Regions from separate parts of the Periweissella cryptocerci genome, predicted to be linked through region 2. Evidence: riboswitches for the same ligand, from Rfam matches in the RefSeq annotation. Region 2 holds a riboswitch; the other holds the start of a gene.
What was found. A riboswitch is a leader RNA that binds a small molecule or an ion and turns the genes downstream of it on or off. The one in region 2 is predicted to bind lysine.
Positions count from the first base shown of each region.

Region 1 (15,890 bases), 1.3 Mb from region 2:
GCTTCGTCATCCGAACCAAATTGCGCGGGAATTTTAACGAACAAGTAGAAGGCTCCTTCAGGCTTGGCAACCCCAAAACCTAGCGTACTCAGTTCTTTCATTAAGTAGTCCCGGCGGTTTTGATATGCTTGCTTCATTTCCGCAATATCGTCATCCCCATCCGCAAACGCTTTAGCAGCAGCCGCCATTGAACTGTTAATTGGCGTCGTCACCACAAACTGGTGTAGTTTGGCAATTTCTGTGACTAATTCCGCCGGACCCGTCAAGAAACCAATCCGGTACCCCGTCATGGCATACGCTTTTGACGCCCCGTTAATTAAAATTGTTTGTTCAGGCAACAGTTTAGCAATCGACGTGTGCGCCGCATCATAAGCGAGCTCACTGTAAATTTCATCTGATAAGACGAACAGGTCGTGTTGCTTAATCACAGCGGCCAAATCCGCTAATTCTGTTTCACTATACGTCACACCAGTGGGATTTGAAGGGAAATTCAAGACCAGCATTTTGGCCGTTGGATGCTCTGCTAAAGTAGCGGCTAAACGAGCGGGTGTCAAAATGAAATCATCCGGTTGCGTATTGATGAACACTGGTACACCACCGTTCACAGCGACCACCGCTTCATACAATGGAAAAGTTGGGGTCGGAATCAAGACTTCATCGCCAGGATTAATCACCGTCCCAATCACATCATAGATGGCCTCGGTCGCCCCGATTGTCACAACAACTTCGGTCGCTGGATTATAACTAACTTGATATTTTCGTGCTAAGAAATCCGCAATTGCTTGCCGCAAGTCGACAGTTCCGCGTGAAGCAGCATAGTGCGAGTCATCATTTTCGATTGATTGAATCCCGGCAGCTTTGATTTCAGCCGGCACGTTAAAATCTGGTTCACCTAACGTCAATTTTAAAATGTCAGGAATACTCGATACTTCTTCATCAAACGCCCGAATCGCCGATGGCTTCATTTGGGGCAAATATTGATTGATCTGGTTGATTAAATTTGTTTTTAATTGTGGCATTGCGGATTCCCCTTTATCTTAAATTAAATTTTCTAAGCCAATGACAAATTCATTTGAGGTCATGACTTTTTGAATACCGAGCTGCACACCCGGCATGAAGGATGTACGATCAAATGAGTCTTGGCGAATCGTTAGCGCCTCGCCCGTGCCACCAAAAAGCACTTCTTGATGAGCAACATACCCGGGTAACCGCACTGAATGAATTGGAACCTCACTCGTTGCTGGTGACTCATTTTCTAGTTGAGTGGCGGTATATTTAGCTGTCCCAGATGGCGCATCGACCTTTTTTGCATTATGCAATTCAATAATTTCCACATCCGGGAAGAATTTGACCGCTTGTTTTGCGAGCATAATCATCACCACGGCTGACAAACTAAAATTAGGTACAAGCAACCCGCCAATTTGGTGTTCGCTAGCGAGCGCACTTAACTGTTCAATTTCATTTGCCGTCAAACCCGTCGTCCCAATGACTGGCCGCATGTCCTTATTCAACGCGCCAACCACATTTTCAAAGACCGTCGTTGGCGTACTAAAATCAACCCAGACATCGGCCGCATTGGCGGGAATATTAGCCAAATCAGTATAAACCGTTTGGTACAAATCACTAGCAACAGCTTTGGGATCATAACCGCCGACTAATTTTAATCCTGGTGATGTATTTATTAATTCGACGACTTGGCGCCCCATTTTACCGCGAAAACCCGCGACAATTACTGAAATCATTTGGCACCTCCTGCAAGCACACTTTTTAACATCACAAACTCTTCGGCATCCAACGGCAAAATTGGTAACCGCGGACTCCCCGTTTCAAGCCCCTGTTCATTCAGCAGGGCTTTGACCGGTGATGGTGATGGATACATAAACAACGCATTCATCCGAGGTGTCAAAAAACGTTGCAGTTCCGCCGCATGCGCAAAATCCCCCGCATCAACGGCCGTGTACATTGCCGCAATTTCATCACCATAAATGTGGCTGGCCACCGACACTAAGCCGGTCGCGCCAATCGTTTTGGCCGCTAATGCTTGGGCATCTTCCCCAGTATACACGGCAAACCCAGTTGGCGTGTGCTCAACTAAGTAGCCGAGGTCATCAATTGACGTACATTGTTTCACCGCGTGAATATTCGGGTGTTTGGCCAAAGTCACGACGGTTTCATTTGCCATCGTCACCCCAGTCCGGCCAGGAATGTTGTACATCATAATTGGTAACGCAACTGCATCAGCGATAGCCGTAAAGTGCGCCACCATCCCCCGTTGATTGGGTTTATTATAATACGGCACAACCACTAATCCCATATCGATCCCGGCAATCGCGGCTACTTCTTGCCCAAACGCAATCGTTTCCGCCGTATTATATGAGCCAATCCCCGCAATCACTGGCACACGCCCATCAATAATTTCCGCAAAGGCGCGGTATAACCGCAATTTTTCATCATGGCTCAACGTTGGCGCTTCACCCGTCGTCCCACCAATCACAAACCCTTCACTACCATGCGCTAATAAATGCTCAGTCAAGTTTGCGAGCGCATTTAAATCAAGTTCACCGTGCACATCAAATGGCGTCACAATCGCCGTCATGATTTTTGCATCTGAAATTTTCATATTTACCTCCATTGCATTTTTCTTCAAATTAATTCGTTCACTGCGCCTGTTGCATCCGGTCAATGAGGAAACCACAAATTGCATCAATACCCATTTGAATTGCTGCTTCATTGGGCGCCAAATGTTCGGAGTGTAATGAATAAGGACTATCCACCCCTAACCAAAACATCGCCCCCGGAATTTTCGCTAAAAGATAACCGAAATCTTCGCCCGTCATTGCTGGTGCCACTTCAACGTAGTTCACCGTGTCCGTCTTCGCCATATAATCAATCAAATTAGTTGTTAATTCGGGATCATTTTCAACTGGCAAATAGCCATCTTGCTTCAAAATCAGCTCGGCTTCACAGTCAAAACTCAACGCAATCCCGTCAGTAACCTGGCGCACGCGCTCTTGAATGGCTTCAATCGTTGTTTGCTCCAACGCCCGAATCGTCCCATCCGCCGTCGCTTGACCAGCAATCACGTTACTCGTCGTGCCAGCATGCATTTGCCCAATCGTCACAACGCCACCAACAATCGGATCGACATTGCGTGACACAATCGTTTGCAACTGCGTCACCCAGCTGCTTAACGCGACCACCATATCATTTGCCAGATGTGGAAACGCCGCGTGCCCACCTTTACCAGTGAGCTGCAAATTAATTTCCGTCGTCCCCGCAAACAGCGTGCCCGGCCGACAACCAATCGTCCCCACTGGCAAACTCGGATTATCATGGAGCCCATAAATTTCATCAAGCTGCCAATCACCTTGTAAAATGCCGCTATCATATAGAAGCTTCCCGCCCGAAATGCTTTCTTCTGCCGGTTGGAAAATAAAAATCAAGTTATCAGTCGGCTGATTCTCAGCGAAATAACTCAACAACCCCAGCGCCACACTCATATGAATATCGTGCCCACACGCATGCATCCGCCCGGGGTGCACCGAACTAAACGGCAAGCCCGTCGCTTCTTCAATTGGCAAGCCATCAATATCCGTCCGGTAGCCAATCGTCCGCACTGGGTTACTACCATTAACTTTCACCAACCATGCCGTGGGTAATTCAGGCACCATCGTCGTTTCCAAATACGTCTGGTCAAATCCCCCAACAATTGCCCGAATTTTGGCAATTGTCGTAAATTCTGCTAGCGCTAATTCTGGAATTTGGTGCAGTTCACGCCGAATATTAATTAATTCTGCTTCCGTTAATACCATCTCATCACAACTTTCTTAATGCTTCCAGGAGCCCTGTCTTCGAAATTGTTTTTGCATCAACATCTTTCAATTTACGAGCAGGCACTCCCCCGACAACCGTGTACGGCGCCACATCTTCAGTCACAATTGCCCCAGCCGCAACAATCGCGCCTTGACCAATGCGCACACCTTCAAGCACCACCGCATTGGCACCAATCAAAACATCATCTTCAACAATGACTGGAGTAGCCGAAGCCGGCTCAATAACACCCGCTAAAACGGCATTCGCCCCGACATGCGCGTGCTTGCCGACAATCGCGCGGCCACCAAGCACTGCTCCCATATCAATCATCGTACTTTCACCGATTTCAGCGCCAATATTAATCAGCGCCCCCATCATAATCACCGCATTATCGCCAATCACAACTTGCTCACGAATCGTCGCGCCGGGTTCAATCCGCGCATTAATCCCCTTCAAATCCAGGAGCGGCACCGCCGAATTACGCGTATCATTTTCCACCACGTAATCCGCAATTTTTAATTTATTGGCCGCCAAGAACGGTTGCACATCCGCCCAATCACCAAAAATCGTCCCCGTATGATTTTCAATAAACCCTTGAATACTCTCGGGAATTTCCAACACCCCTAAATTCCCTTTCAAGTAAACTTTGACCGGTGTTCGCTTTTTAGCATTACTAATAAAATTGATAATTTCTTGTGAATTTAATTGTGTCATGTTTTCCCCTTATTGTTGCTTTTATGTCGGCAATATTCACCGTGTGGCATGAATTCTGTTTTTCGTGCTGATGTAGTCTTAGCAAGTCGACGCGAAGTGACAGCGTTCCCTGCTAAAGCGCTAACCCCTCTCATTTCCACTGAGCGAAGTGATTCTCACTTCCCATCGCGGTATTCACCACGCCGAAAAGCAGATTCCTTAAACGTTTCGTTAGTTTGGTACAAGTATCCTACACTTTATACACCTAACTGGAAGCAGCAGTGCACCTAAAGTTATAAGTAACTCCTATCGAGGCGGACTAAATCCGCATATGTTTCGCGCTCGACAACCACCTTGGCCGCCCCGTTTTCAATGAAGACCACCGCCGGCCGCGGATTCCGGTTATAATTTGACGCCATCGAATAGCCATAAGCACCCGTCGCTAATAACGCGATAATATCGCCAGTTTGCACCGCCGGCATATCTTGTTCATAAACTAAAATATCGCCTGACTCACAATACTTCCCCGAAATCCGTACTTTACGCGTCGTTGGCGCCTGCGGATTATTTGCGAGGATGGCTTCGTATTTGGCTTGATAAAGCGCTGGCCGAATATTGTCGCCCATCCCCCCGTCCACATTGATGTATGGCAATAAATCCGGCACAACCTTGCGCGTCCCAACGGTATAGAGGCTATATCCAGCTTCACCGACAATTGAGCGCCCAGGTTCAATCCAAATGGCGGGCATCGCTAAATGATTGGTCGCGGTTGCTTGCTTCACTGCCTGAATGATAGCTTTAACAAAATCACTAGCTGGAATCGGATCATCATCAGTCGTATAGCGAATACCAAAACCACCACCCACGTTGATTACTTCTGGTTCATAACCAATCGCATCCCGCCATTCGACGATGGTGGCGACTAATTTTTCTGCCGCGGCCACAAAGCCTGTGACTTCAAAAATTTGCGAACCGATGTGGGCGTGGATACCGCGCATCTGGAACCGGTCATTTGCTAAGACAAAATCCAACGCTTGGCGCGCTTGCCCCGATTCAATGTCAAAGCCAAATTTGCTATCGGTTTGGCCTGTTTGATCATATTCATGGGTATGCGCGGAAATTCCTGGCGTTAACCGGAGCATCACATTGACGCGCGTATCTTTAGCTGCCAAAATCGTCGTCAGCATCGCCAACTCATCAAAATTATCCACGATAATCGCACCAACTTGGGCATCGACGGCCATTTCTAATTCTGCATACGCTTTGTTGTTACCGTGAAAACTCACATCAGCCATCGGGAAATCCGCTTGCATCGCCGTATAGAGTTCGCCACCCGACACCACATCGATGTGCGCACCTTCTTGGGCGACCACTTGATACATCGCAATTGTCGCAAACGCTTTGGAAGCATAACTAACGGCGTAATTTATATTTTCTTCATTAAATACCTGTTTAAAATCCCGAATCTGTTGACGAATTTTAGCTACGTCATAGACTACCAAGGGCGTTTGAAATTCTGTCGCTAATGTCACGGCATCATAACCGCCAATACTTAAGTGCCCAGCCGCATTTGTTTGTAATTGTGCTTCACTCATAACCATTCTCCCGCTTTTATCTGCCTATTCTAATCAACTAGGAAGCGTGGTAACCGTTCCGTTAAACGATTGGTAAATTCCCATGGTTGCGAACCGACATACTTGGTCACATCCCAAATATCAATTGACTGCTGCCCGTTTGAGCCGACTAACGTTACTTCCGTCCCCACTGGCATTTCGTGGGGGAGGCGCACCATCAGTTGATCCATCGCTATTTGACCAACAATTTTGGCCTTTTCATTACCAACTAGGATTTCAAATCCCTGCATATTGCGGTCAATGCCATCGCCGTAACCTAAAGGAATCGTGCCAATCCATTGCTGGCAATCGGTCTCATAAGTCCGCCCGTAGCTGATCCCTTCATCGCCATCTAATTGCTTAACAAAGCTCAAAGCTGACTTGATACTCAAAATGGGGGCCAAGCCTTCGCCCGTAGCCAATTCTTTACCAGATGGTTCCCAGCCATACGCGACCGTGCCCACCCGAATAAAATCAGTTGGCACTTCGTCAGCATGATACATCGCTGCCCCAGAATTGGCGACGTGTACCATTGGTGGTAGCTCAGCCAAATCATCGGTTAAATCATGCCAGCGTGCCAGTTGCTTTTCAAAGTACGCTTCGTCAGTTGAGTCAGCGGTCGCAAAGTGGGTCATCAAGCCTAACCATTCGTACATATTGGGGTGCGCCTTAATCATATCGATTGCGCGGTGTAACTCATTTTTCGTCCGCATGCCAATCCGATTCATGCCTGTATCAAGTGAAATCGACACTTGCAATGCGTGATTCCCAGTTAAGAAATCTAGTGCATCCGTCAACCAATCAGCACTAACTACACTGGCGATGATATCGTGTTGCGCCAAGATTTCGGCATATTGCGGTTCCGTATAACCCAGCACCATAATTGGAATCGTGATTCCATTTTGCCGTAAGACGACCGCTTCATCAGCCACGGCCACTGCTAACCCATAAACGCCCGCATTTACTGCTGCGTGCGCGATTTCCAGAATCCCGTGCCCATAACCATTTGCCTTGACTGCCAAAAACATGTGCTTGGCATGACTAGTTTGCATCGTCGTGCGAATGTTTTGATTAAATGCTGCTTGTGAAATTTCAATACGGCTGGGCCGTAAACTTGCTACTACCATGAATATTTTCCTCGTTAAATTATTAGATTTAATTCGGCGGTTCGATTTATATGTATTTCGTGCAAACCCTTGGCTGTAACCACAAAAAAACAGCAACCAAAGTGTTCGCACTAACGCACACTCTGATTACTGTCCATAAAAAAATCTATAGTCAAAAACCACATTGTCGATAGCGCCCCGTAGCCGACTTTTTCGCTACGACAGTTCGTCATCTCTTAAACAACGTCCCAAAATTGAATAGCTACATCTATCAATCTTTCGGCAACCGCCCCTTTCACTGACCATCAATGCCTTTTGTAGTAGACTTCGATCAATTACTCTTGTTGGTTGCAACCTCTATGAATTATTAAGTTGTTACTAGCTTATGATAATTCGGACCCCGCGTCAAGATGTAAATTAATAACTTCTAATTTGTTTGCTTTTTATTCACACCTTCTTCACATCATTCTCTTAAATTTAGCTTGACCCTCAATTTACTTTGTGGGTAAAATGCCAGACAAGACGAAAACATTACAGGCACCATCCGCAATTCCTTTTTGAGACAAACTAAATTAACCGGAGGCAGCAAAATGAAAGTTGTAAAGTTTGGTGGGAGCTCCTTAGCTGACGGCCCGCACTTAGCACAAGTAATCCAGATTATGGTCCAAGATCCTGAGCGGCAAGTTCTAGTCGTCTCGGCACCCGGCAAACGGACAAGTGATGACACCAAAATCACCGATTTATTGATTCAATACGCCAACGCACCAACTGACCCAAACATCCAAAATAACATCATCAATCGCTACTGGGAAATAGCCGCCTACTTCGACCTTCCCGCTGAAAAATTCAGCCGCATTAGTGATGGTGTCATTGCTTTAGCTACCCAGCAATTCTCAACATCCGCCTATCAACTAGCCGCCTTTAAAGCCCACGGTGAAAAGCTTAACGCCATGCTGATTGCCCTGATTTTAAACCACCTCGGCAAGCCCGCAATTTATGCTGATCCAAAGGCCCTTGGTATCATGGTAACAGGCTCAGCGGCCGCGGCTTCGGTCAGTGAATTTACATACCAAAATATTTCCCGCTTTCCCTTCAAAAATGAATACCTAGTTGTCCCAGGATTTTATGGCTATGATTCACAAAATCAGATTGCAACCTTTGCACGTGGTGGCTCCGATATTACCGGTTCAATCGTGGCACGTGGACTGCAAGCGGACTTGTATGAGAACTTCACCGATGTGGACGCCATCTATTCCGCGAACCCCAATATTGTCGCCAATCCCCAACCAATCAGCACGATGAGTTACAAAGAAATGCGGGAATTAGCCTACGCGGGCTTTCAAGTCTTTAACGACGAAGCGATTATTCCCGCAATTCAAGGTAATGTGCGCATCAATGTGAAGAACACCAACCACCCGGAGGCTCCCGGAACACTAATTGTGCCCGACCAAGACCTCGTCATTGAACACGAAATCACGGGGGTTGCCAATTCAAACCGTTTCGCCGCGCTGTATTTACACCGTTATCTCTTGAACAAGGAAGCCGGCTTCACGCTTAAGATCCTCCAAATTCTGTTCAAATACGATGTCAGCTACGAACACATGCCTTCCGGGATTGATGATTTAACCATTATCTTTGATAAAACCCAATTAACCGCTGAAACCGCCGCCAATATCATGCAAGAAATCCAGGACGCCGTAAAACCAGACGTCTTGGAATGGCTCGATGACTACGCAATCATCATGGTTGTCGGCGAAGGCATGCGCGCCAAAGTCGGCGTCGTTGACCACATTATTGCCCCCTTAGCCGCCAACAACATCGGCGTCCAAATGCTCAACCAAGGTGCCTCGCGCATTTCAGTAATGATTGGTGTCAAACAAGAACTCGCCGAAGCAGCAGTCCGCGCAATTTACGCGGCCAATTTTCCAGCAAATTAATTTTATCCTTCAAAAAGCGACCAACTCATGTTGATCGCTTTTTCAGTTCTATTCATTCTAGCGTGGAATTGTCGTTTCTGTACTTTTCAATAATCGAATTACTGCGGTTCTATTGTCAGTATTTTTCCATGCTACTACGGCCTGTGGTTGGCAACTGTTTTCTAATCTGAAAACCATTACCAACTAACGCAGTGGCCAATTTTATTCAACCCCACGTCAGACGGAATACAACAAAAAACACATTAATGCGCCCATATTTGGTGGCATCAATGTGTTTCAACTTAGTTCATTATTCAGCTAACTCAGCTTTCACTTCCGCGAGCAATTTCTTTTGTTCCTTGGTTAACTCAATGTCTTCCAACAAATCAGGGCGACGCGTTAACGTCCGGCGCAATGATTCTTTCATCCGCCATTCCGCAATTTTACCGTGGTTACCACTCGTCAATACTTCTGGAACTTTGCGACCACGGAAATCCGCAGGGCGTGTGTATTGGGGGTATTCCAACAATCCCGTTGAAAATGAATCGCCAGGCGCAGATTCTTCGTTACCCAACACTTCTGGAATCAATCGCACCGTCGCATCAATGATAACCATCGCACCGAGTTCACCACCAGTTAACACGTAGTCACCTAGTGAAATTTCATCCGTTACCAATTCACGAATCCGTTCATCGTAGCCTTCGTAGTGGCCAGCAATAAACGTCAAATGTTCTTCTTGGCTCAAGTCTTCGGCCACTTTTTGGGTAAAAGGCACACCAGCAGGATCCAGCAAAATCACGCGTCCACGACTGCCAGCTTCTTGTTCGATATGATCCATCGCATCAAAAATTGGTTGGGGCATCAACAACATCCCCGCACCACCACCGTAAATCGTATCATCGACGTTGTTGTGCTTGTTATCCGTGTAATCACGAAAATCCGTCACACCAAAATCCAGCTTACCGCTTTCAACGGCTTTACCAATGATTGATTCCGTCATTGGTTTGAACATATTGGGAAAAATACTTAAGACATCAATCCGCATTAATCATCCAACCCTTCTAGCAAATCAATCACAACTTCTTGGGCGTCAATGTCAACACTCTTGATTACATCGTCAATCATTGGCAACAACAAATCTTCCTTGCCAGCGCGTTTAACTACCCAAACATCGTTAGCACCAGTTTCAAAAATTTCACTAACTGTCCCAACGGCTTGACCATCTTCAGTCACCACGTTGGCGCCAATAATATCCTTGTAATAGTATTCACCTTCGTCCAAGTCTTGCAATTCTTCTTCAGATACCGAAATATCCATACCCTTGTACTTTTCAATATCATTGATGTTTTGCTTGTCTTTAAATGACAGCAAGACAAATTGCTTGTGGTAACGCACCGTTTGGATTTCCAACGCCGTGTGTTCCTTGTTATCGATGTAAATCATGTTGCCTTTTTGGAAACGGTCTTCTGGGAAGTCCGTCGTCGCAATGACCCGCACTTCACCACGAATGCCGTGCGTGTTCACGATTGTCCCTACTTTAAAAAAATCCACTTGTTAATCCCTCACTAGTCTTATTTTCCACGTTGCCTAAGCATGCCGTGGTTCAATTGATAAACGGACCCGCTTTGCGCCTTCAAAACGCGCACTGTACACGAGGTTCCGAATTGCCGTCACGGTCACGCCACCGACCCCGATTAAACGCCCAAGGTCACTCCGATCAACGTATGCGGTAAATTCAACAAAACGGTCGCCTTCATTAATTTCGATTTCAATCACCTCTGGCTTACTAGCTAAAGGTACAATCAACGTTGTTATTAAGTTTTTCATTTCTTGTTCATTCATAATTATATTTTACCAGTAAATGCGGGCAAATACTCACTGTGGCAGCTAATTATTTACTCAAAAAATTATATAAAAGCACGAGTAAGATAAAAACAATCAGCGTGACGGCCGTAAATTTTTCTTTGCGCGTTGATTTTTTGGCCGTACCGTTATGCTGCGCTGCCCGCCGTTGTGCTAATTCATTTTCATCTGGCAATCCCAAATTCATCGTCTTCCTCTTTCATTTCAGTAATTCTACACAAGTTCCTATTGTACCAGTTTCCCTGAAAATATGGTCAGTTATCACCTAATTTAGGCCGAAATAAACCTGCCTATGCAAAAAATGGCTACAATTTTTCTAACGTGGAATTTGGATATATATCTCATCACATTTTATAAATTCCACGTCAGACGAACTAGAGTCAAAAAAATCCCAAGCCAGTTTCAAAATGACTTGGGATTTCACAGTTCACGTTACTGCAAGTGAACTCGCATTAATTATTTATATTGCTTGTTCACCACGAGCTCCAATGGTGACTTAATGTCTTTTGGTACTGACTTGTCAGCAAAGTAATCGTAAGCCGCTTGAATTGCTAATTCACCCATTTTATCAGGTTGTTGCGCAACTGTTGCCGCCATTTGACCGTTTTTAACTGCCTTAATACCATCTTCGGAACCATCAAAGCCGACAATCATAACATCTTCATGTCCCTTCAATCCTTGCACTGCTCCTAAGGCCATCTCATCGTTTTGTGAGAACATCCCTTTAATATCAGCGTGTCCTTGAATGATATTTTCAGAAGTAGTCAAACCCTTAGCACGATCAAAATTAGCTGTTTGTTTGGCAACAATCTTCAATTTACCCTTCACGGCATCATCAAATCCTGCACCACGTTCGCGGGTCGCTGATGCACCTGGCGTCCCTTGTAATTCAGCAATTTTGGCATTCTTACCAAGTTGCTTAATCATAAAGTCCGCTGCCATCTGGCCACCTTCACGTGAGTCTGAAGCCACAAGTGCCAAGACCTTCCCAGCATCAGACGACCGGTCAACGGTAATTACTGGAATTCCCGCATCATTGGCCGCTTTAACTTCGGGTGAAATTGCTGATGAATCAACTGGATTAATAATTAAGACATCAACTTTCTTTTGAATCATGTCTTCCACATCGTTATTTTGTTTAGCAGTATCGTTTTGGGCATCGAAAACTTGTACGGTTGAACCGTTTTCTTTGGCCACGTTAAGGATACCGTCTTTAATCGCGATAAAGAATGGATTACTCAAAGTCGAGAGTGAAACCCCGACTTTAATATCTTTAGGACTTTTTTTAGCAACCTTATCGGCTTTTTGGTACGGATTTTCCAAGGTCACGATGGCACAGCCACCTAAGAGGACCATGAGCGATAAGCCAACTGTCATCAGACCAAATATTTTTACTAGTTTATTTTTCATGTTAACGCCCCCTATTTTGATTTACGACGATCAATTAAGACTGCAATAATAATCACAATCCCTTTGACAATTTGTTGGTAGAAACTTGAAATTCCCAATAAGTTCATCCCATTATTCAAAGTTCCAATAATCAATGCCCCTATCAACGTTCCAAAAATTCGACCTTTACCACCGGCTAAGGAAGTACCACCTAACACAACCGCAGCAATTGCATCCATTTCATATGACATACCAGCATCTGGTTGTGCTGAATTTAAACGGGATGTTAAAATCGTTCCCGCTACGGCAGCCATAATTCCTGAAATCGTGTAAATTAAGATTGTCACTTTTTTCGTTTTAATACCGGAAACAAACGCGGCTTTTTCATTACCACCCAAAGCATACGTTTTACGCCCAAATGACATTTTGTGTAGTAACAGGTACAACAGCGCGAAGGCCACAATCATAATCACAATTGGGAAAGGAATTCCCAAGAAATAACCACGCCCGATTACTTGAAAGAAAAAACTGTTCGTCATGGCTGAGCCAGTAATTGGATTACCATTAGTGAACACGTAAGTTGCCCCACGGAAAATGGTCATCGTTGCTAATGTAGCAATAAATGGCGCCGCACCACCAACGGTAATAATAAGGCCATTAATTGCCCCCAAAACACCACCGAGTAAAACACCAATCAATAACGCAATGGCCGGTGGCATCCCACCAACAATCATCTGCGCAGTTATCGCCCCCGTAAAGGCCAAAATTGAACCAACTGACAGGTCAATCCCGGCAGTCAAAATCACAAACGTCATCCCAAAGGCAATTAACGCGTTAATCGAAACTTGCCGTAATAAGTTCAAAATATTATTAAATTCTAGAAAACTGGGATTCATGACTGTCACAATTAAGACTAGGAAGACCAATGCGAGGACTGGCCCCAATTTACCTAGGAATTCACCGATATTAAATTTCTTTTTAGCTGTTACATCATTCATACTATTTCCCCTCCTGTAGCAAGTGTCATAATTTTTTCTTGATCCGCATCCTTAGTGGCCAATTGTCCAGTCACGTGACCCTCATAAATCACCGTGATATTGTCACTCATGCCGATTACTTCTGGTAAATCACTTGAAATCATGATGATGGCAACACCTCGGTCGGTTAATTCATTCATCAAATCATAAATTTCCCGCTTGGCCCCAACATCGACACCACGCGTTGGTTCATCAAGAATTAAGACCTGTGAACCAGCTCCGACCCATTTGGCTAACACAACTTTTTGTTGGTTCCCACCTGAGAGACTTGACGCTAAATCTTGTGAACTCGTCGCCTTGACCGTCAGGCGTTTCATCAACGTCTCCACAAACAATAAATCCGCCTTTTGATCAATTAAGCCGTGCTTTACAAACCCATCAATACTTGGCAAATCAATATTGTCTTGCAGGGTCGCTTCAAGAATTAACCCTTCGTCTTTCCGGTTCTCGGTCACAAAGCCAATTCCATGTTGAATGGCTTCATGCGGTGTCCGATTTTCAACTTTCTTCCCGCGAACTTTTATCGTGCCACTGTCGAGCTTATCAATACCAAAGATTGCGCGCATAATTTCAGTACGCCCAGCTCCCATTAAGCCCGCAAAGGCCATAATTTCACCAGACCGAACTTTAAAACTGACATTTTCAAAAGCACTACTGGTCAATTGGTCAGCTTCAAAGTAAACATCGCCAAAATCAGGCTTACGTTCGGGATAAAAATCACCAATTTCGCGGCCAACCATGTCACGGACGATTTGGTCAATGGTCGTATCTTTAATTTCATAGTGTGAGACAGAAATCCCATCACGCATAATTGTAATATCATCACACAAGGCCATAATTTCTTCCATCCGGTGCGAAATATAAATGAATCCGACCCCTTTATCACGTAAATCACGAACCGTTTTGAATAATAATTCAATTTCGGTTGCTGTCAACGCCGCCGTTGGTTCATCCATAATGATAACTTTTGCATCAGCCATCAATGATTTGGCAATTTCAATTAATTGTTGCCGACCAACGCTTAAGGTACCAATTGGTTGATCCACATCAATGTCAGCGCCCAACATATCCAGATAATGCGTCGCTTGTTTACGCATTGCTCGCATATCAAGCACGCCAAACCGTCCTTTAATTTCACGGTTGATAAACATGTTTTCCACGACGGTCATTTCACTATAATTATTCATTTCTTGGTGAATAAAGCTAATTCCATGTTCTTCAGCATCTTTTGCGTTGCTGTACTGAACCGTTTGCCCATCAACCTCAATCGTGCCCCCATCATGCGATAACAGCCCCGTTAGAATATTCATCAAAGTCGACTTACCCGCACCATTTTCACCCATCAACGCATGGATGCGTGCTTCACCAAGTTTAAAATCAACTCCTTGGAGGACATGATTCGTCCCAAACGACTTCGAAATGTTTTTCATTTCAATTTGCATTACTTTTACCCTCCATTATTTCACTAAATTTAAGCTAACCCATTAAAACTCAGGATGCCATTTTGCTAAAAGGTCACGCCACTTTCTAAAATAATGTTAGCGTACGGCGTCATTTCACCCGTCCGAATAAATGCGTGCGCCGGTTGCAAATTCCGTTTCATATCTTCATGGGGGATGTAAGCCACTTCAATGCCATCAAGCAAAGCCAATGTCTGCGCTAATACTTCAGGATTCTCAGTTTTTATCTCGTTTGCTAAGTAAACTTTTTGCACTTCCAATTCAGTTAAGACATTTTTAAGTACTGCGATAAATGATGGCAACCCCTTAGAAACCGCCAAATCAATCTTTTCCGTGCCCACCGGAACTGGCATCCCAGCATCCCCAATAGCTAATGTATCAAAGTGCCCCATCTGCGCAATCACGCGTGAAATATCTGAATTTATTACTGATCCTTTTTTCAATTTAATGTTCCTCCAATAAATTTAGTTGTTTTTTATTTCCATTCTTAGCACTACTACAATATTCAATTCCCCCAAAGCACCTCGTTCTCTTTGTAAAACGTTTTACTAACCTCTTGTATTTATCATACCGCTCTTTGTAAGCGCTTGCAAGATATTTTTTGTCGTGTTTGGTAATTTGTTATTTTTCTGTAAAACACAAACAAATAGCCGTTACCTCTCTCCGCCAAGAAAAAGGTAACGACTATCAATAATATTTGCAGCTAGCATGTGTATTTTGTGTGCATGATTTGATCAACCGATATTACTTCGACGATGGAATATCCACCATATCCGCTTCTGTTACATACCAATCTTCGTCGTCAGTGAGAAATGAATTTCCTTTTGCCCATTCATTGTATTTCTCTACCGGCCAACCATACATCCCCCACGGCGTGACCGAGTTGGTGTACTCAGTTGTCACTTCCATTCGTGACGGCAACTTGCTAACCGTTACCACATTGCCACTAATTGCTTTTACAATCCCAGTTGCGCGGTTTCGTTTTCCGTCGTATTTTGTG
Region 1 covers NZ_CP037940.1:2,593,488-2,609,377, reverse strand. The annotation lists gene EQG49_RS11625 (aminotransferase class I/II-fold pyridoxal phosphate-dependent enzyme) at 1-1,019, opposite strand, end outside; gene EQG49_RS11620 (4-hydroxy-tetrahydrodipicolinate reductase) at 1,038-1,742, opposite strand; gene dapA (4-hydroxy-tetrahydrodipicolinate synthase) at 1,739-2,620, opposite strand; gene EQG49_RS11610 (N-acetyldiaminopimelate deacetylase) at 2,658-3,812, opposite strand; gene dapD (2,3,4,5-tetrahydropyridine-2,6-dicarboxylate N-acetyltransferase) at 3,817-4,527, opposite strand; gene lysA (diaminopimelate decarboxylase) at 4,800-6,101, opposite strand; gene alr (alanine racemase) at 6,131-7,246, opposite strand; lysine riboswitch at 7,409-7,593, opposite strand; gene EQG49_RS11590 (aspartate kinase) at 7,816-9,162, shown strand; gene trmD (tRNA (guanosine(37)-N1)-methyltransferase TrmD) at 9,452-10,186, opposite strand; gene rimM (ribosome maturation factor RimM) at 10,186-10,692, opposite strand; gene EQG49_RS11575 (KH domain-containing protein) at 10,729-10,983, opposite strand; gene EQG49_RS13775 (hypothetical protein) at 11,033-11,191, opposite strand; gene EQG49_RS11570 (D-ribose ABC transporter substrate-binding protein) at 11,461-12,360, opposite strand; gene EQG49_RS11565 (ABC transporter permease subunit) at 12,426-13,391, opposite strand; gene EQG49_RS11560 (sugar ABC transporter ATP-binding protein) at 13,388-14,872, opposite strand; gene rbsD (D-ribose pyranase) at 14,938-15,333, opposite strand; gene EQG49_RS11550 (hypothetical protein) at 15,635-15,890, opposite strand, start outside.
Region 1: linked by a shared signal. The riboswitch ahead of alr (alanine racemase) and the one ahead of EQG49_RS06050 (amino acid permease) in region 2 are both predicted to bind lysine.

Region 2 (15,890 bases):
TCATACGCCATATGGATTTTTTGTTGGGCGGCTTTGTTGGGTGCTTTACGCATCAAGTCATCGATGTTTTGGGTATCCATCGTGATGATGTAATCCGCCCAGTCAAAATCTTTCGGTTTGATTTGCCGTGCTTTAATGCCGTCGAAGGGAATATTGTGTTTGAATAGTTCGCCTTGGGTACCGGGATGTGGAGGATTACCCACTTCCCAGTTTGACGTTCCAGCCGAATCAACGGTAATTTTATCTTGTAAATTAGCGTCTTTAACCATTTGCCGGAACATTGCTTCAGCCATTGTTGAGCGCGCAATATTACCAAGACAAACAAATAGAATGTTTTGCATAGGTTTTACCTCGAATATTTGATATTATTAATACTAGCTAATCGTGTACCAAAGTACAACGATTGAAGGACAGAATATAGAAACAGCGTGGAATAGGACGGTTTTTATCTAATGAAAATTAAACTTACAGATGTTGCTCATGCAGTGCATGCAACAAATGATATTACAGAATATGCTGATATTGAAATTACATCAGTGGCTTTTGACAGTCGGGACTTGAAACCCGGCGCCTTGTTTATCCCTTTGATTGCGGATAACGATGGTCATAACTTTATTGCTGATGCCCAAGCAAATGGTGCCGTAGCAACTTTGTGGGGTAAAGACCACATTGCTAGCGTTCCAAATGATTTCCCTGTGCTCTTGGTTAACGATACTTTGATTGGCTTGCAAGATTTAGCCCGCGCTTATTTGGCAAAACTCAATCCGAAGGTCGTTGCGGTCACTGGTTCAAATGGTAAAACGACGACAAAAGACTTGATTGCGGCTATTGGTAGTACTCAATATAACATGATTAAGACGCCAGAAAACTTTAACAATGAAATCGGGACACCAATCACCATCTTGCGGATGGAACAAAGTACGGAACTTTTAGTTGTTGAATTAGGGATGGATCGTTCTGGGCAACTCGATTTCTTGAGCAACCTCGTGAAACCAGATATTGCGGTAATCACCATGATTGGTGAAGCACACATTGAATTTTTCAAAACGCGCGCACGGATTGCTGACGCCAAAATGGAAATCGTTAACGGTTTGAATCCAGAAGGGTTATTCGTTTACAACGGCGATGAACCATTGTTAGTTGAACGTGCCCAAAATGTTAAGCAAGAACAACGTACATTTGGTTTGGACGCCAGCAATGAACTTTACGCCATTGATATTCAAGCGGATGATTATTCAACGAGCTTCCAAACTAACAAATGGCCAAATATCACCTTTACGATTCCATTGTTAGGTGATTACAACGTTGCCAATGCATTAGCGGCAATCTCAATTGGGATTGAACTAGGGATTTCAGCCGAAAACCTCCAGATTGCGTTGCGTAACGTTGTGTTAACTTCAAACCGGACGCAATGGATTCAAATGCGCAACGGCGCGCGGATTTTGAGTGATGTGTATAATTCAAATCCAACCGCTGCCAAGGAAGTTTTGAAGACTTTTGCGAATACGCGCGTTGATGGTAAACGCTACGTTGTGCTTGGCGATATGCTGGAGCTTGGTGAAGACAGTCGTGATTTACACGCGCAATTAGCAGACTATATTGAACCAGCAGAAGTCGCCGGTGTGTACTTAGTTGGTGAAGACGTTACCGCGTTAGCAGCCGCGTTGCAAGCGAAGTTCACAACCGACCAAATCCACCAATATGCGGCAAATGATAAAGCATCATTGGTAACCGATTTACAAGCAATCTTGGAACCAACTGATACCGTAATGCTCAAAGCAAGTCACGGGATTCATTTGGAACAAGTTTTGGCAGAGTTATTAAAATAAATAATAAGCGAGCTGGTTAATAACTAGCTCGTTTTTTTGTGTTGTAGAAAAGGAGCACGGGGGATTGCACCAGCACCAACAGCAAAAAAGAGTCAACGCTAAAACCAAGTTATGTAGAAAAAAGAGCATAATACAGCGCTTGATGCAAAAAAAGTTTTCCACCGGTGGATAACGTATTAGTTACGCAATGCGGTGGAAAACTTTTTTGTTATTTATTCAATTCGGAAATTGTCATCTTGAGTGCTTTGGGTTTGTCACTGACAATGACGATAGTGCCTTTACCAAGGAAGTCTTTTTCACCGGTGTAGGGAATATCATATGGTAGGGCAATGTTTCCTTGTTGTTGGATGACCATGATGAACACGTTGTCCGGATCCACGTCATCAGAAAATGCGATTGCGACAGTTGCATCAACCAGCACGTTGTCTTTGCGCATTTGATTAACTCGTAACCATAATTGATTAATTACTTCAGCGGGGAGGAGCGCTTTAACATCGTCGCCGACAACCCGCTTTTTAGTAGGGTCAAATAACATAATAATTTACCTGCTTCTTTAATATAGTAAAGTTAGTATAGCTTAGAATGTGGTGGAGTGGAAGTATCGACACGAGGATAGGTGAACTAGGTTACATAACTAGATGATGTAGCGTATACTATAAGGAGAATAACAACGGTGTAAACGCGAGAAATAACAAAGGTGGAAATGGCGATGGCAGAATATCAAAATTATCAAGAGTGGCAAACGGCAATGACAATGGTTACGTTACCAGCATGGGATGACTTGCCAAAGTTTGATCTGTACATGGATCAAGTGCTGGAATTTGTAAATGACGCCTTAGCTCCTTTGGAATTGGGGACCGTGACCGCCACAATGGTTAATAACTATGTGAAGAAGAAAGTTGTCCTTGCCCCAAACAAAAAGAAATACTCAATCATGCAAGTGGCAGATATTATTTTACTCACGATGCTGAAGTCAGTCTTTTCATTAGATGTCATTCGGGCGGGCATGAATCAAATTACAATGGGGATGTATCCCAAGCAAGCGTATGATTATTTTACGGGCGAAATTATGAAACGCCTCAAAAATATTGGCGAGGTGCCAACTGTCCCACAAAACGACGATAGCGCATTAGCATTAATTGACGCGACTATCGAAGCGATGATTAGCAAGTTAAATGCTGAAAAAATCTTGAGCTTTGCTAGCACAGTTAAGGCCCCCACAACAATTAGTGAAATTAAATAACCAATTAGATGTTCGTTGATGCTTAGTTTACTAGGTGCTGACGGGCATTTTTTGATCTATTTCGTCTGATGCGGGATTGAATAAAATTAGCCACTACGTGCCGGCAAATTACTTGGCGCACCACGCTGGAAGCAGCCTTCCAAGCCAAAGTGCGGTCTTGGTCGGTTCGAATAAGCTGGGACTCTAGGGGATAAATCCCCAAGACTCCTCATCTCATCCTCAGCGGCGACATGTGTTGCACACATATCACCCCAGTCGCGGTGTAAAGGCTACGCCCGCCAAGTAATTTACCGGCACTTCGTTAGTTAGGAATGGTGCTCAAACTAGTGAAAGACAGTTACCAACCATAGACCACAGTGACATGGAAAAAAACAATGGAGACTCAATAGAACCTCAGTAATTCGATGATTGAAAAGTACCTAAACGACAATTCCGCGCTAGGACAGCATTTTTTTACTAGTTGGTGTCGTCCATGTTGCTAACCCGGTGAAAATCAGCATCAAAATAAAGCTTCCAAGCGTACTTGTCCAAAAAGTCCCGAGTTTACCAGCATACAGAAAATGACCAAAAAACCAAAACCTATTAACTGTAAATACAGCGGCAAATACAAAGACTAAAAATAATTTCCAATATCTTTTCACAGTGAATTCCTATCTAAATTAATCCAGCTAAGCTTGTAGCTTTCGTAGTGCAGGCTTTTTCGTTCCACATTATGCGACAACCAGGGCATAAATGCAATTATTCGTGAAACTTAATTGCGGACAATGAACGGCAAAAAAACTCGCAATAATTAGATTAACATCTAATCGTTGCGAGTTTTTTGGCAAATTATTTATCCCAGTGGGCTTTTTCAAATTCAGCGCGGGGAGCGTGTTCTGCTTCGTAGCGTGATTTGTTCTTCTTATAGAAGTCTTGGTGATATTCTTCGGCTTCATAAAATGGTTGCGCGTCTTCAATTGTCGTGACAATTGGTTGGGCAAAAATTGGTGTAGCTTGTAGCTCGGTTTTTGACTTTTCGGCAATAGCCCGTTGTTCGGCACTATTAACGAAAATAACAGGGCGGTAGTTATCGCCGCGGTCTTGGAACTGTCCGCCAGCATCAGTGGGGTCAGTGACCTGCCAGTAAGTTGCAACTAATTGTTCGTAGCTGTAAAGAGAAGGGTCAAACCAAATTTTAACGGCTTCTGTGTGGCCAGTTGTGTGGCTTGAGACTTCTTCGTACGTTGGGTCGACGGTGTGCCCACCAGTATAACCCGAACGGATCTTAACAATTCCTGGCAAACTGTCAAAGGGAGCCACCATACACCAGAAACATCCACCCGCAAAAATTGCTGTATCAAGTTGTTCACTCATAATTACATACCTCATTTCCTTATTATTAATTAGTGTATACGAGAAAAATGAGAAGTCAATGAAAATTCCCGGTGAAAGTAATCCATCTTGCTAGTTTTTTTACGATATTTAAGAAAGAATTTCGAGGGTAATATTCGGTATTTTTGTAAAACGATTTACCGGAAATGCCTCACTTTGTGAAAAGGTTCGTTATTTACTAAGAAAACGCTTACATTGAAGGGAATGTGAAGACTTTGTTAACTTTAATTCCGAATGTTTGAAGATAAGAGTTACCTCTTGCAAGCCTTTTCATTCTTCTGTATGATAATCAATGTACAAAAAACATTCGATGCAAATCGAAATGCAATTATTAAAAAAACTTCGAAGAGTAATCTTCGCATTCAGGAAAGGATACGCATATGTATTTAGCAATAAATATTATCGGTATTTTCGTCTTCTTGGGTGTTGCGTTCTTGTTATCTAACAACAAGAAGGGCATCCACTGGCGTTCAGTAGTTACTGTCTTGGTTATTAACGTAGTCTTGGCATGGTTCTTCACTCAATTCTCTTACGGTCGTGACGCTGTTCAATCAGCTGCCGATGGTTTCGTATGGTTAGTTGACGCATCTTACAAGGGGATTGCATTTGCATTGCCTAACTGGGTGCCTGCATCAATGGGACCTGAAATCGGTGGTGCAATGGCCGGCGATTCAATGAACTTCATCACTTCAGCCTTGTTGCCTGTTTTGATGATTGTGCCATTGTTTGACATCTTGACTTATATTGGTGTGTTACCATTCATCATCAAATGGGTTGGTAAAGGTTTGTCATTCATTACTGGTCAACCTAAGTTCGAATCATTCTTCGCTGTTGAAATGATGTTCTTGGGTAACACTGAAGCACTTGCTGTTTCACAACGTCAATTGAAGTCAATGAAGGCACAACGTAATGTTACGATTGCCTTGATGTCAATGAGCTGTGTGACTGCTTCTATCTTGGGTGCCTACATTGGGATGATGCCTGGTGTTTACGTTATTACAGCCGTTCCATTGAACGTCTTGAACGCAATCATCATCACTTCTCTCTTGAACCCAGTTGATGTTCCTGCTGAAGAAGACATCATCGTTTCTGTTGGTGGTGCCGGTGACGTTGACGCCAGCGACGTTGAAGCTGACGGCAAAAAGGAACCATTCTTCTCATTCTTGGGTGACTCAATCTTGGGTGCCGGTCGTTTGATCTTGATCATTATCGCCAACGTTATCGCTTTCGTTGCCTTGGCTTACATGATCGACAAGTTGCTTGGTTTGATTAACCCTAACCTTTCATTGGAAAACATCTTGGGAGTTATCATGTTCCCATTTGCTTACTTACTTGGTTTCAACCCCGAAGACGCCTTCAAATTGGCTCGTTTCATGGGTACTAAGTTGGTTACTAATGAATTCGTTGTTATGGGTGAAGTTTCTAAGGATATTGCTGCTGCGGTTAAGGATAACTTCGCCGGTGGTGGTTTATACACTAAGCACTTCGTTGCCGTGTTAACTGTCTTCTTGACTTCATTCGCTAACTTCTCAACTACTGGTATGATTATCGGTGCCTTCAAGGGTATTGTTGATAAGGAAAACAATGATGCAATTTCTAAGAGTGTTCTCTTGATGCTTGCTTCAGGTATCTTGGTATCACTTATGTCAGCCGGTTTGGTTGGTATGTTTAGCTGGTAAGATTTTCAATCTTACGCAAAGTCTTAATGTAAGTTTACAATCGCATATGATAGCGACTGTCACTCGCTAAGACGTAAAATTAGTCTACTAAAAAGGGACGCGGACGATGAGTCTCGCGTCCCTTTTTGCCATTAAAAATAGAAAATCGAGGAAAATCATGTCAGATAAAATTAAAATCATTATTGATACCGATCCTGGTATTGATGACGCAGCTGCAATTTCAATTGCCTTAACTCGCCCAGAACTTGACGTCCAATTAATTACAACAGTTGCTGGTAACGTTGCGGTGGATAAAACGACAATCAATGCGTTGAAGTTAACCCGGTTCTTTAATTCAGATGTACCAGTTGCCGCTGGTGCTAATTCACCATTGATTAAGCCATTTGAAGATGCTGCACGGATTCACGGTGAATCAGGTATGCCAGGTTACGACTTCCCAGAAGGATACGGTGAAGCGATTAACAAGACCGCAGTTGAAGCAATGTACGATGTATTGATGGCATCAGCAGAACCAATTACGTTGGTTCCATTGGGTGCGTACACTAATATCGCCTTGTTACTTCGCGAACACCCTGATGCAGTTGCTAAGATTGACCGCATTGTTGCTATGGGTGGTGCCTTGAAGGGTGGTAACATGACGAGTGGAGCCGAATTTAACGTCTTCACTGATCCACATGCAGCTGAAATGGTCTACAAGTCTGGCGTGCCAGTTGTCATGATTGGTCTTGATATTACTTTGAAGGCGTTGCTGAGCACTGAATCAATCGAAACTATCAAGGGTTTGAACGAATCAGGTAAGATGCTCCACGCATTGATTACTCACTACGGTGATGGTGGTGCTGAAGGCGTACCAATGCACGATGTAAACACTATCTTCTACTTATTGCACCCTGAAGCAATCCAAACAAAGGATTTGTGGGTTGATGTTGTTACTGAAGGTCCTGCTAACGGAACAACGATTGCCGATGTTCGGGGCGCTTACCACGACGGCAAAACTAACGTCGCAGTTAGCTACGATATCGATACGGCGGCTTTCAACAAGTTCATGATTGATTCAATCGCTGCAATGCCTCGTTAATAAATTGCATAACAAAAAGTCCCGCTCGCAAGTCCAAATTGGATTTGTGAGCGGGATTTTTTAATGTTGAAAATTAGTTTTATGGTTGTGCAGTTGATGAACTATATGCACTACTTGAACTAGCAGTAGTGCTTGAGCCAGTTCGGCCAGCATCAGTATCAGCGGTTAATTGGGCTTCATTATCTGAAATGTAAACACCGTTAGTAACTGGTGAGGCGAAACGTGAGCCAGTTTTGGCAGCCGATAAACCAAGTGTTGAACGTAATTTATTGGTAACCCGTTGCTTTTCTGAAGTTGGCATTATTTCAAAAGCAGTACCGTTGTAGTTGTAGCCGTAACCTTGCATGTGGTCAGATTTGATGTGATCAGCGGCGACTTTATAGTTGGAAGCCATTGTTACTAAATCATCAAATGAAAGGTTAGTTTGGATATTGTCAGACATTGTGTCAAAGAAACCAGGTGTCAGCAATGAAGATAGCTTACCAGACTCCTTAGCCAAAGCGGTCAGAACTAAACGTTGACGCTTTTGACGACCGTAGTCACCTTGAGGGTCGGTATAACGCATCCGTGAGAAGGCTAAGGCTGCCTTCCCGTCCATGGTACGTTTAGTGACGAAGTTGATGCCATCTTTGGCATATTCGTACTTCGTAGTACCCTTGTAGAATTTATATACTGGTGGACGGGTGTTTGATGGCTTGTAAGTGAAAGTCAAAGGTGATTTCACACGAATACCACCAACTTTATCAATCATGGTTTTCATACCACCCATGTTAATCAAAGCGTAGAAATCAATTGGGACATTTAAGAAATCTTGCAATGTTGAAATCGTTGTTTCGGGGTGCCCCTTACCGTCATCTGGGAATTCGTAGGCGGCGTTAATTTTTTGTGGGAATTGGAAGGCGGTTCCTTGTGACTTAGGAATGGAAACCATTGAGTCACGTGGAATACTCATCAAAGTCGTTGTTTTTGTTTTAGGATTGATACTAGCAATCATAATTGAATCAGTCCGACCAGTGTAGGCACGGTTAAGTGAACCGGTGTCGGTACCAAGCAACAACACTGATACTGGTTTGCCTTCTTTTAAGACTGAAGCCACATTACGGGCAGGTTTGAAGCCTTTAGTAGTAATAGGCTTAAACGCGTGATCAATCGCGCTCTTCGTATGGGCATAGGTGTAGATACCGAAGCCGACCCCACCAGCGACGAGTAAAGCGACGATAATTAAAATCACGTTGCGCAATTTGTGAGATTTTTTCTCAGTGTGTTTGGCAGCGCGACTTAACTGTTGTTCTTCTTGAGCATCCATGTATTTTCTCCGTAAGTTTTATATTATTGATGACCAATAATCATTGCGATTACCAAAATGGCTAAAACACCAATTGTAATCCAGACATATAGTTTATCATTTTCTTTAGCAAAGGCAAAAATTGAAACAACCACCCGCAAAACCGGCGTTAAAATTAGTAGGAACAAGCCTAACATCATCACGGCAAATGGTTTGAAACTAGCAAGTCCAGCAAAGATAGCATGGAAACTTGTTGGCCAATTTTGCCCACTGTAACCACTAGTACCAGTAATGAAAAAGGCGACTAAGCCCACGAACATTACGGTACCTGCGACGGCAACCCCGACGCGGAGGATTTTACCAATTAGTAATTCGATTTGGTCCATTTCTTGTTTTGTTTGTTCAACGTTATTTGACATTAGACATTAACCCCGAAACCTTTCAAAATCATTTGGATGGCGATTAAGAAGAGAACCGGTACAAAAATCATGCGTAAGGTCCGGGCGTGTAAATGTTGCATGACACGTGAACCAACCGTTGAGCCACCTAAGATACCTAAAGCAATTGGCACGGCAATCATGGGATTGATTGAACCGTTGAAGAAGTAAACCGTCGCACTTGCCGCAGCGGTAACCCCCATCATCAAGTTACTAGTGGCGCTAGAAGGCTTTAAGGGCATCTTCATCATGCTATCCATTGCCATCACTTTGAAAGCCCCAGAACCAATTCCGAGTAAGCCGGATGCTAAACCAGCACCAAACATAATCAATGAACCGCCTGGTATTTTTTCAACTTGATAATCAACTTGTTGTTTTGAAGCTACATCGTAGAAACTACTATTTAATTTAAGCTTTTCAGCAGTCGGATCTGGTTGAGCTTTGATTAATGGCTTTTCAGAACCTTTTAGTTTACGGTACATATTCCATGATTGAAATAATAGTAGTAAACCGAATAGGAAGAAGAGAAAGGTTGAGTTAAAGAAGCCGGAAAGAATTGCCCCGGTCAATGCCCCAATGGTCGTAAAGATTTCAAGAAACATTGCGACTCGGAGATTTAAGACGTCATCTTTTAAGAAGGCGATTGTGGCACCGGAACTAGTTGCGATTACGGCAATGATACTAGCCCCAATTGCGTATTTTATATCAAGGCCAAAAGCTAGCGTTAACACTGGTGTGACGATGATTCCGCCACCAAGGCCCAAAATTGCGCCACCAAACCCAGCAACGACACCAACTACTAGCATGATGAATGTTTGTTCAAGCATGGTTAGGCACGTCCTTTATTGAAATTTATTAATAGCTAATTTTAAAAAACATAAGTCCTATCATTATATCACTTGGAATGTTACCGTTTCTTGACTTTTTGCCGGTAAGCTCAGCATTTAACAAAAACTAAAGATAAATTAAAATGCTATTAGTCATAATAAGGATATTTATCTTTTATCATTAAGGTGTTGAACAGGCCCGAATTGATAGAATATCCGAAATAATACCTTCAATTTATCATATTGATAATTGCAAAGTAATCATTGCTTGGTCTACAATGGCTGTATAGATTTAGTTAGTAGTAGGTTAGTGCAGTGAACTGAACTGGAAAGTGGACATTAACATGGTACCAAGCTGATTAACAAATAGAAGTGAGAATGAAATGAAAATTACCGAGACAATCCACTTAACCGAGTTGACTTTACGGCCACTGTTACCAAGTGATTTTGTTTTTTATTATGAACTAGTGAGCAATCAAGCATTAGCCAAATTAGCCGGTTTTCGGAGTGCTAATGATGAATTTGAAGGTCAATTCATGTTTAATGGGGCTTTGCGTGATCAACAAACATGGGTTGTTAGTTCAAATGATGAGACAGCTGTTGGAACAGTTCTGTTGGCACCAAATTATACAAGCGATGCGCAACCAATTGATGGTGAATATGAAGTTGGTTATATTATCTTGCCTCAATTTTGGGGGCAACGCATCATGAGTACCATTTTACCAGTGGTCATTGAAACTGCATTTACGGTTTGGCAGCTTCAAAAATTGTTGGCAAGTGTTTTGACGGACAATGTCGCATCACGTAAATTGCTAGTTCACAATGGATTCAAAGAAGATCGCGTGATTCAACATGCGGCGACGGATTGGGTCGCACCCAATCAAGAAGAAATTTATTATCATTTGACATTGGAGGGGTGGAAAAGTGCAATTAAATAAAAGTTTTGAACAAGCTGCTGTAATTGTGGCTTTACTTAGTACCCAAGATCAGCGCTATGCTATCTCAGCAGAAGTGATCCACGCTCGCTTGGGCGGCTCACAAACATACTTACGTAAGATTATGCGGAAGTTGGTCGTGGGTGGGATTATTGAAGCTGTTAGTGGCAACAAGGGTGGGTTCTCTTTGGATCGGCGCGCCGAAGATATTACCTTACGTGATATCATCGAAGCTAGTGAAGGGGAAATTAGTACGTTCCCTAATACCGGCTTAGTCGAACAAGTTTTTGGCGACATCACTGATGTGGCACAAAGTGGAACAAAACAATTGACGGATATCTTTGCTGCGGCCGATCGACAATGGTTGGCATACTTTGAACAGATTACGTTTATGGACATCCTCCGGGCAACATTAGGTTTACCAGATGATGTGAAAGATTTGCCGGTGGTTAATTGGAACGAAAGTATTACCAACTACGATGAATTTATCCACGCTATTGAAGCGCAGTTAGCGAGTTTGAAACACTAGACTTGGCCACTGCGTACCAGTAAATTACTTGGTTGGTAATAATTCTCAAACTATCGAAAAATAATTATCGACCACAGGCCGCAGTAGCATGGGAAAACCACTGACAATAGAATTTCAGTAATTGGATGATTGAAAAGTATAGAAACGACAATCCCACGCTAGAAAAAATATTGTCAAATAAACCGCCAGTAAGTACGATACTCAGTTGAGCGCCGTATTGCTGGCGGTTTTTGTTTAAGTATGCGGGGTAACGGATAATATTAAATTTAGTTCCGTATTACTAAACGGTGCGAGTTTCTATGTCAAGCGTTATCGCGTTACTTTCATTACCACAGACTGGTTTTGACCAATGGTAACTCCAAGCTATATAACCTTTACCGGTATATTCTTATTGGTAATGAGTTCAATACTATTTTTCATTCCCACGAAAAGAGAGTAGAAATGCGCATAATCTTTGAAAAGAAAAAAATTGTTTTTAGTGTGTTAGGCGTCGCCGTTGTCCTTTTTTTAGGTTGGTATCGAATATTTGGGATTACAGTCGTTGCTCCCTACCAAATTGAACACATTGTAAAGAAAAATGAAATGAAGCATGTTCAGAGCACTGCTATTATGGCGGAATTACGAAATGAATTGGTAAAAAAAAACCATGTAGGTGATTTGTCAGATCTACAAGGCGGGCCACTTATGATTGATGGGCAAACCTATCGTTGGGGAGATTATTATACTGTAAAAGTTGGAACTAAGTTTTTCGGAGTTTTTATTTTTGAAAATACACGAGGCTTTAATTATATATTGCCCAAATATACAGTTACACATATTACTAAAGTACTTGATGGAGAATAAGTAATGACTCAAATTAAAAAATGCAATTGTATGCTTAACTATTTTCGCTTTTGATTTATTTGTTTCAGATTTTTGTGGTATTCCTATCAAGAAAAAACACGTATAGTCCCGATATTTAGTCATTAACTAGGTATCGGTTTTTTGTGATTTAGTGCGGACATTTAGGGCTCTAGCGATTAGTTTTCTATGAAAAAGTGCAAATTCTTCACAGAAAGTTCACAGAACAACATTTTTTTTTAAGATGGTGCTATATTTTATTACGTTGCTTAAGCAATCTATTAGAAAAAAATTTCAGTTACTAAGAAGGACAGCAAAATGAAGAAACGTATATTGATCATTCCCCTAATTACTATTGGTTTATTGGCGAGCTTCGGGTTCTTACTAAACTTTGGAGTACACCAAACGAGCGCACAAAATACAAACATAGTTACGGCTGCTGAAAAACAAGTCACAGCTAAAACAACCAATCCCGGCTTACCTGTGACTGGCGGTAAAAAAGCTAAAGCACAGCACAAAGCCAAAAAGCTTGCAAACAAGGCTAAAAAGCATGTCACAAAAGCTAAGAAACACGTGACTAAGGCCAAGGCCAAAAAGCATGCAAAAAAAATAACTAAAAAACATAAGGCAAAAGCCGCTAAGAAAAGAACTAAATGTACAATTACTGTGGCCGGCCACACAATTCCTTGGGAACTAGATCATGGTGCCAAAGCCGCTCCTGCTCATGAAGTTGGCGTTTGGTATGGTGATGGTTCAACGACTGACAACCAAACAAGTCACTTTATCGGACACAATCCTGGGGTATTCACTCCAGTTATGTCACTACGCAAAGGCGACCCAGTAACAGTAACCGACGCACAAGGTCACACACGGACTTACCACGTTACTAAAATCATGGATGTTTATGATTGCTGCTTAGATGTTACCACGCGTAAGAATGAAGAAAGCACAATCTTTACCGCACCAGGTGAACGCATTACATTGCAAACTTGCATCACTGAAACAATCAACCGGATTGTTTACGCTAAGTAAGTTTTGTAACGACTAATAAAGTCGAAGTAATATTAATTATTGAAAGGTCTAAGATATGACGGTAAATTATATCTTGGGCCTTTTTTTGTGGGTAGCTTCACGTATGCCGATAAAACTGACAGCAACGTCGTTTTGGGAGATTTGTTAAAGACATAAAGTATCAAAGGTGCCAGGTACTATAAAAGGTTGATATAACAGTTCTTTTAGCGAATTGAATAGATGCATAAATGTGTATTGCCATGTTGAAAAAAATGTGGTTACGTGATAGGATGAGAAAGTTGAAAAATTTAATTAGAGAAAGAGGTTGCGACCAACAAAAGTAGGTTAGCTAAGGATTGACGGAATCCGTTGAGGCTAGTTGAAAGGGAAGGTTGCCGAAGGAATTCAGTACCGTTTACTGGATTGCTGGGCCGTTGTTCAAGAAATGACGGACTGTCGCAGCAAAAAATGTCGGCTGCGGGGTGCTTATCGACGAAATGACTAGATAAATTTATCGGTCCTTTTGGCTAACGCACAAGTTAGGCAAGGGGACCGTTTTTATTTAGTTAATTTGACGGTCTTTCGAAAATGCAATTATAAGGAGAGAGAATTAATGTCGGAAAATTCAGGTGTAGAACAAAATAATGGTGGTATGAAGCGTCAACTGAAGACGCGCCATATTTCAATGATCGCTTTAGGTGGTAGTATCGGAACAGGGTTGTTTGTCGCTTCTGGTTCCGCAATTTCACAAGCAGGGCCACTTGGTGCGATTACAGCGTATATCGCAATTGGTATCATGGTGTACTTCTTGATGACCTCGCTTGGTGAAATGGCGACCTACATGCCATTAACGGGTTCATTTGCGGCCTATGCGACTAAATTCGTTGATCCCGCGTTTGGATTTGCAGTTGGTTGGAACTATTGGTTTAACTGGGCGATAACTTTAGCTGTTGATGCAGCTACCGTTGGGGTCGTCATGGAGTATTGGCTGCCAAACAGTCCCCAGTGGATTTGGTCCGCAATTGCATTAGCGTTAATCTTTGGAATTAATGCTTTGTCAGTTAAGTCATTTGGTGAAACTGAATTTTGGATGTCAATTATTAAAGTTGTCACGGTTATTATTTTCTTGGCCGTTGGTTTGTTGACAATCTTTGGTATCATGGGTAACCACATTGACGTAATGGCCAACTTGACGGCTGACCATAAAGGTGGTTTCGTTGGTGGAATTCCAGCAATTCTAGCAGTCTTCGTGGTTGCGGGATATTCATTCCAAGGAACTGAATTGATTGGGATTACTGCTGGTGAATCAGAAACACCTGAAAAGTCAGTGCCTGCAGCGATTAAGCAAGTGTTCTGGCGGATTTTGTTATTCTATATTCTTTCAATTTTTGTTATTGCAGCAATTATTAACTTTAAGAACCCTGATTTGTTACGTTCAAGTACTGAACACGTTGCGGTTTCACCATTTGCCTTGGTCTTCAAGCAAGCTGGGTTTGCTGCCGCCGCTTCAGTAATGAATGCTGTTATCTTAACGTCAGTTATTTCATCGGCTAACTCGGGGATGTACGCATCAACGCGGATGTTATTCGTGATGGCGCGTGAAGGGATGGCACCTAAGATTTTTGGTAAGGCGAACCGTCACGGAATTCCATTTGCAGCATTGGTTGGGACAACGGTAATTGGTTTGTTGACGTTCTTAACAAGTATTGTGGGACCAAAAGCATACATGTACTTAGTGGCTGCTTCCGGTTTAACTGGTTTCTTGGCTTGGGTCGGAATTGCGCTTTCACACTACCGTTTCCGCCGGGCATTCATTAAGCAAGGTCACTCTCTTAAAGAATTGGTCTACAAAGCCACTTGGTTCCCATTTGGACCGTTGTTAGCATTGGTTGTTTCAATTTTGGTTATTGTTGGTCAAGATTTGCATTCATTTGCTGCGTTAGATTGGCAAGCAATTTTGATTACTTACATGAGTGTGCCACTGTTCGTCATCTTGTTCTTGTACTATAAGATTCGACACAAGACGCACATGATTCCGTTGCAGGATGTTGACTTAACGAAATCAACTAAGGGTGAAAAGTACGAAGAACCCGGTAGTCAGTCAGATATTGAAAAATAAATAAAATTCAGGGAGCTACGATTGTTGTAGCTCTCTTTTTGTATGGCAGTGACATTGCGGGTGGGTCTGTCGCGAATAAAAAGCAACATTTATGAATTACCGTGTTTTTCTAGGCGATTGGTTCACAAAAGTGCTTAAAAATCTGCTAATATAGACAATATGAATTTTGGGAATCCGCGGAACTGTTTGAGTGTGTAAGTTTGCTGAATACATAGCACATTTGGGCAGCCGAGGGAATGTAGTCTTATATGGAATACGAGGAGTAAGTGATGATTGTTTTATCAGGGACGATTGGTGCCGGCAAGTCAACTTTAACTAAGTTATTGGCCGACCATTTAGGTACGAAAGCTTTTTATGAAACGGTAGATGACAATGAAATTTTGAAAATGTTCTATGCCGATCCAAAGAAATACGGTTTCTTATTGCAAGTGTACTTCATGAATAAACGTTTGGACTATATTCACGAAGCTCAAAACAATGAATTGAACGTCTTAGATCGCTCGATTTTTGAAGATGCATTGTTATTTAAGTTGAACGCGGATTTGGGTCGGGCAACCGATACTGAAGTTGATATCCACCAATCATTATTGGAAAACATGATGGAACAATTGAACGGCGCTGCAACCAAAGATCCTGGCTTGTTGATTCATATTAATGTGTCATTTGAAACGATGCTAAAACGCATTGCGATGCGCGGACGTGACTTT
Region 2 covers NZ_CP037940.1:1,312,491-1,328,380, reverse strand. The annotation lists gene EQG49_RS06120 (low molecular weight protein-tyrosine-phosphatase) at 1-341, opposite strand, end outside; gene EQG49_RS06115 (UDP-N-acetylmuramoyl-tripeptide--D-alanyl-D-alanine ligase) at 453-1,829, shown strand; gene EQG49_RS06110 (hypothetical protein) at 2,038-2,364, opposite strand; gene EQG49_RS06105 (DUF1836 domain-containing protein) at 2,539-3,072, shown strand; gene msrA (peptide-methionine (S)-S-oxide reductase MsrA) at 3,901-4,425, opposite strand; gene EQG49_RS06095 (NupC/NupG family nucleoside CNT transporter) at 4,824-6,122, shown strand; gene rihC (ribonucleoside hydrolase RihC) at 6,280-7,200, shown strand; gene EQG49_RS06085 (LCP family protein) at 7,280-8,506, opposite strand; gene EQG49_RS06080 (DUF1634 domain-containing protein) at 8,530-8,904, opposite strand; gene EQG49_RS06075 (sulfite exporter TauE/SafE family protein) at 8,904-9,749, opposite strand; gene EQG49_RS06070 (GNAT family N-acetyltransferase) at 10,133-10,687, shown strand; gene EQG49_RS06065 (Rrf2 family transcriptional regulator) at 10,674-11,213, shown strand; gene EQG49_RS06060 (hypothetical protein) at 11,655-12,056, shown strand; gene EQG49_RS06055 (sortase domain-containing protein) at 12,372-13,085, shown strand; lysine riboswitch at 13,376-13,560, shown strand; gene EQG49_RS06050 (amino acid permease) at 13,678-15,183, shown strand; gene EQG49_RS06045 (deoxynucleoside kinase) at 15,453-15,890, shown strand, end outside.